2 regions of the Citrobacter sp. VF227 genome follow, and region 1 is predicted to be linked to the other one. Evidence: predicted binding sites of a transcription regulator. Region 1 holds the regulator's gene; the other holds the start of a gene.
What was found. The regulator CRP, encoded in region 1, controls carbon source genes, mostly activating them, when cyclic AMP is high. The targets are predictions, from matches to a motif close to ATGTGANNNNNNTCACAT.

Region 1 (3,154 bases):
GTATTCCGTCACTCGATGAAAGCTTTGTCGTGATTCATTTTCGTAATCTGGAAGGGATCGATTTCCCATGGCTACTGGCCATGCTGCAGGGCTCATTCATTTCTCATATCAATACATTGGTTGTTCCGGGCGGGAAAATGGGTCTGGCGATGGAATTGATTATGCTGCCGCTAGTCCAGCGACTGATGGAAGGTAAAAAGATAGAGTAAGGTGTTTTTTTGCCGGATGGCGGATAATGCCTTATCCGGCCTACGCGTTTAAATCCTGTAGGCCTGATAAGTATATCGCCATCAGGCATAACATCACGAAGCGGCAACCACTTCATAGGAGTGGGTAATGTTCACCGCCTTTTCCAGCATCAGCGCCACGGAGCAATATTTTTCCGCCGAAAGATCGACCGCGCGAGCGACGGACGCATCTTTCAGATCGTTACCCGTTACAACGAAATGCAGGTTGATGTGGGTAAACAGGCGTGGCGCTTCATCACGACGCTCGGAGGTCAGCTTCACTTCGCAGTTGGTCACATCCTGACGACCCTTTTGCAGGATCGACACCACATCAATTGCGCTGCAACCGCCCGCAGCCATTAAGACCATTTCCATCGGGCTCGGCGCTTTATCACCGGAGTTACCGTCCATCAAAATCTGGTGGCCAGAGGCGGACTCACCGAGGAAGGTTAACCCTTCAACCCACTTAACACGTGCTTGCATATTTTATTACTCCGATGCATCAATTTTCCTGACAGATTACGCGCACACAACAAATCTCGCAACGGAAGGCGACCTGCGTCATGCTGAAGCGAGACACCAGGAGACACACGGCGAAAGCTATGCTAAAACAGTCAGGATGCTACAGTAATACATTGACGTACTGCATGTATGCAGAGGACATCACATTACAGGCCGTCGCACGTATTGACAGCCCCCTTCCCAGGTAGCGGGAAGCACATTTTTGCAAACCCAGAGGCAGGTAATATTTTGGCTCTGGAGACAGCTTATAACAGAGGATAACCGCGCATGGTGCTTGGCAAACCGCAAACAGACCCGACTCTCGAATGGTTCTTGTCTCATTGCCATATTCATAAGTACCCATCGAAGAGCACGCTGATTCACCAGGGTGAAAAAGCGGAAACGTTGTACTACATCGTTAAAGGCTCAGTGGCAGTGCTGATCAAAGATGAAGAAGGGAAAGAAATGATCCTTTCTTATCTGAATCAGGGCGATTTTATTGGTGAATTAGGCCTCTTCGAAGAAGGTCAGGAACGCAGCGCCTGGGTCCGTGCTAAAACTGCATGTGAAGTCGCTGAGATTTCGTACAAAAAATTTCGCCAATTAATCCAGGTCAATCCAGATATTCTGATGCGCCTGTCCTCTCAGATGGCTCGCCGTCTGCAGGTCACGTCTGAAAAAGTTGGCAACCTTGCCTTCCTCGACGTTACCGGTCGTATCGCGCAGACTCTGCTGAATCTGGCGAAACAGCCTGACGCGATGACCCACCCGGACGGCATGCAGATTAAAATCACCCGCCAGGAAATCGGCCAGATCGTTGGCTGTTCCCGTGAGACCGTTGGTCGTATTCTGAAGATGCTGGAAGATCAGAATCTGATCTCCGCACACGGTAAGACCATCGTCGTCTACGGCACACGTTAACCCCATCGAAGTGGCGCGTTACCCCGTAATGCGCCACTTTTGTTTGCACCGATGTGGCGAAGACTGATATATCACCCTGAGATCAACTACGCACTACGACAGACGCTGGTGCTATGTTTACCTGTGGCCGTCGGTCTGATCATCGGGCAGCTTCATCTGGGGCTCCTCTTCTCCCTCGTCCCTGCCTGCTGCAATATTGCCGGTCTTGATACCCCGCATAAGCGCTTTTTCAAACGCTTAGTGATTGGTGCGTCTTTGTTTGCCGGATGCAGTCTGATCATGCAGATACTGCTGGCACAGACTATACCGCTGCCGCTGATCCTCACTGGCCTGACGCTGATTCTTGGTGTAACCGCTGAATTAGGCCCTCTGCATGCACGACTACTACCTGCCTCGCTTATCGCGGCAATTTTCACGCTCAGCCTGGCCGGGAACATGCCCGTCTGGGAGCCACTGCTGATCTACGCGTTGGGTACATTGTGGTACGGCCTGTTCAACTGGTTCTGGTTCTGGATGTGGCGTGAGCAGCCGCTGCGTGAGTCGCTCAGCTTGTTGTATCGTGAATTAGCCGATTACTGTGAGGCCAAATACAGCCTCCTGACTCAGCATGCCGATCCGGAAAAAGCGCTACCCCCCCTGCTTGTGCGCCAACAAAAAGCGGTAGATTTGATTACCCAGTGCTATCAGCAAATGCATATGCTGTCGGCACATCGCAACAACGATTATAAGCGCCTGCTACGTGCCTTTCAGGAGGCGCTCGATTTACAGGAACATATTTCCGTCAGCCTCCACCAGCCGGAAGAGGTGCAAAAGCTGGTCGAACGTAGCCACGCCGAACAGGTGATCCGCTGGAACGCGCGCACCGTCGCCGAACGCCTTCGCGTTCTGGCCGATGACATTTTGTATCACCGCTTGCCAACACGTTTTTCAATGGATAAACAAATTGGCACGCTGGAGAAAATTGCCAACCAACATCCGGACAATCCGGTAGGACAATTTTGTTACTGGCACTTCAGCCGTATTGCCCGCGTGCTACGCACCCAGCGCCCACTGTATGCCCGGGATTTAATGGCTGACAAGCAGCGTCGGCTGCCGCTGATCCCTGCCCTGAAAAGCTATCTGTCGTTGAAATCCCCGGCGCTGCGTAATGCCGGACGCATCAGCGTCATGTTGAGCATTGCCAGCCTGATGGGCAGCGCCTTACACCTGCCAAAACCCTATTGGATTTTGATGACAATCCTGTTCGTCACGCAAAATGGCTACGGGGCGACCCGGGTACGTATTTTACACCGTTCAGTAGGGACGCTCGTTGGCCTGGTGATCGCTGGCGTCACACTGCACTTTCATATTCAGGAGAGTTACACGCTGGCAGGCATGCTGCTGATAACCCTGGTGAGTTATCTGACCATCCGTAAAAACTACGGCTGGGCTACCGTCGGCTTTACGGTCACCGCGGTATACACCCTGCAGTTGCTGACACTGAACGGGGAACAGTTTATCGTGCC
Region 2 (3,154 bases), on a different contig from region 1:
AATCGGGCGCTCTTTCATGCGCGGTTCGCCCGTCAGCACGATGTCATTGTTGCCCAGGCACAGCGCTGCGGCCAGCGGGCGCATTGCGGTTCCGGCATTGCCAAGGAACAGCTCCACAGCACCTTCTGCATGCAGCGCACCGCCATTACCGATTATCTCGCAACGCGTGCGATCGGCTGAAAGGGTATAGATAATCCCTAACGCATTCAGAGCATTAAGCATATGGCGGACATCATCGCTGTCCAACAGGTTGGTCAGAACAGTGGTGCCATTTGCTAATGCAGCCAGCAGCAAAGCGCGGTTAGAAACACTTTTGGATCCAGGCAGATTGATGGTGCCATCCACCCGCGCAATGGGTTGTAACGTCAGGGATTCCATGAAACTCGACTCTCAAAAACAGACATAAAAACCCCACAGGTTGGCTGTGGGGATGAAAATAAAGCTGATTAACCGCGGCGACGCTCGAAATCGACCATGAAATCGGTCAGCGCTTTTACACCTTCCAGCGGCATTGCATTGTAGATGGACGCGCGCATACCGCCGACCACACGATGCCCTTTCAGCGCATGCAGGCCCGCAGCGAAAGACTCTTCCAGGAAGAGTTTATCCAGCGTGCTATCAGCCAACTGGAACGGGACGTTCATGCGAGAACGGTTCGATTTCGCCACGTCATTACGGTAGAAATCGCTGTTATCGATTACGCCATACAGCAGTTCCGCTTTTTGCTGGTTAATTTTATCCATCGCGTTAACACCGCCCTGCTCTTTCAGCCATTTAAAGACCAGGCCAGACAGATACCAGGCAAAAGTTGGCGGCGTATTAAACATGGAGTCGTTGTCATTCAGCACGGTATAATCGAGGATTGACGGGCAAGACACATGGGCCTTACCCAGCAAATCTTCACGCACGATGACAATCGTCAGCCCCGCCGGGCCAATGTTTTTCTGCGCTCCGGCATAAATTACGCCATAGCGGCTAACGTCAATCGGTGCGGAAAGAATGGTCGAGGACAGATCCGCCGTAACCACCACGCCGCTGGCAAAATTCGGCGTTTCATCGATCGCAATGCCATCGATGGTTTCATTCGGGCAATAGTGCAAGTACGCCGCATTGTCAGAAAGCTGCCATTCACTCATCGGCTTAACGGCACGCAGTCCGTCAACGGTGACTTTGGCGTCGATAACGTTTGGCGTACAGTACTTCTTCGCTTCTTTAATTGCACTGGCGGCCCAATACCCAGCATCCACGTAATCCGCCGTGGTTTTGTCACCCAGAATATTTAACGGGATACCCGCGAATTGCCCACGGCCACCGCCATGGCAGAACAACACTTTATAGTTGGAGGGGATACTGAGAAGATCGCGAAAATCCTGCTCTGCTTCCTCTGCGACTTGAATGAATTCTTTGCCACGGTGGCTAATTTCCATCACCGACGTGCCAAGACCGTTCCAGTCGCGAAGATCCTGTTGAGCCAGTTTAAGTACTTCTGCCGGTAGCATTGCCGGACCTGAACTAAAATTGAAGACCTGAGCCATTTCCCCTCACCACGTTGTGTTGTTGTCCAATCAACATCCTGTCATTGACGATAATCCGGTGACAGATATTGGTATAAGTTATTCCTGTGGATATCGGTTTTATCATTCAGTGACACGCGCCGCAATGGGTAAAAATGACCAGGGTAAAAATGTGTCGTTGGTCACACAACAGAATCTATCGGATTGACGGGTAAAAACCGAGATTTTCGCTGTCAGGTAACCCGTTTTGCCCGACTGGCCTTCGACCATTCTGGATTTGCACAGCGCGGGCATAATTGATGATCGCCGGCATTCATTTGCACCACTTCACTGCAACGTATGCAGGCATAGTCCCCAGCTTCAGGCATTATCTTAAAGCGTTGCGTACAGCGTTTTGGCAGAATACTGAGTCCCGGCTTTACATCTTCATTGGCATAGAAATAGACGCTGATTTGCCCGTTCGTTTCCAGAATGGCCAGTTTCACCTGTCCTAATTGCTCTACGCCGTTCAAACGCAATTCCATAAAGAACTCGAATTCCGTCATATTGGCGCTATTGAGCTTTGACCATGCCAGCTCACCATCCTCAATGATCACAACGGGCTTCCCCTCCAGCAAATCCTCCATTTTTTCGCTGTGTGCCATCAACCACATTACCAACCGGTACAGCACTGCAAGGGTAATAAAGACCACTAGCACCGGCAGCATTGGAACATCATCATAAAACGCCACGTCTCCCGCTGCGGAACCCAGCGTAAGGATGATCAGGACTTCAAAAAGCGACATCTGACGTACGCCGCGACGTCCGGTGATTTTTAAAAACAGAAAAACCAATATAAAGGTATAGAGGCTGCGCAAAGCAACTTCGCCCAGAAAATCCATCGGCACTTTATCAAGCGCCATACGGTGTAAATCGAATGCTTTCATTAATATGCTCTAAACGTGGTTGGCTGTAAGAAAGCATAGCTAATGCTTTTATTTACGCCTGGAATCCGGCGACGATAGCGCCGTTCATTGAAAACCCGTATCATTGCGCGCTTTCCGTACGACAAAAGTGATTTTCATGACGCAAACATTTATCCCCGGCAAAGATGCCGCTCTGGAAGACTCCATCGCTCGCTTCCAGCAAAAATTGCTCGACCTTGGTTTTCAAATTGAGGAAGCCTCGTGGTTGAATCCCGTCCCTAACGTCTGGTCTGTACATATTCGCGACAAAGAATGCGCGTTGTGCTTTACCAACGGGAAAGGCGCGACAAAAAAAGCGGCACTGGCTTCCGCGTTGGGGGAATACTTTGAGCGTCTGTCGACTAACTACTTCTTTGCGGATTTCTGGCTGGGTGAAACCATCGCCAACGGTCCGTTCGTGCATTACCCGAACGAAAAATGGTTCCCGCTGACTGAAAACGACGATGTACCAGAAGGTCTGCTGGATGCACGACTGCGAGCGTTTTACGATCCAGAAAACGAACTGACTGGCAGCATGCTTATCGATCTACAGTCCGGTAATGAAGAACGTGGCGTCTGCGGTCTGCCGTTTACCCGCCAGTCTGATAACCAGACCGTCTATATACCGATGAATATTATCGGCAACCTGTATGTTTCTAACGGCATGTCTGCGGGTAACACGCGAAACGAAGCTCG

Region 2: serC (3-phosphoserine/phosphohydroxythreonine transaminase) is a predicted target of CRP. The motif match lies at 1,685-1,702, and genes of this name have one in related genera.

What each region holds. Positions count from the first base shown of each region.
Region 1 is NZ_JBRFVF010000005.1:14,389-17,542, forward strand. Features, by position in the region: gene ACU8YC_RS16395 (phosphoribulokinase) at 1-209, shown strand, start outside; gene ACU8YC_RS16400 (OsmC family protein) at 303-710, opposite strand; gene crp (cAMP-activated global transcriptional regulator CRP) at 1,017-1,649, shown strand; gene ACU8YC_RS16410 (YccS/YhfK family putative transporter) at 1,701-3,154, shown strand, end outside.
Region 2 is NZ_JBRFVF010000002.1:220,603-223,756, forward strand. Features, by position in the region: gene aroA (3-phosphoshikimate 1-carboxyvinyltransferase) at 1-378, opposite strand, end outside; gene serC (3-phosphoserine/phosphohydroxythreonine transaminase) at 447-1,535, opposite strand; gene ACU8YC_RS08520 (DUF421 domain-containing protein) at 1,748-2,440, opposite strand; gene ycaO (30S ribosomal protein S12 methylthiotransferase accessory factor YcaO) at 2,577-3,154, shown strand, end outside.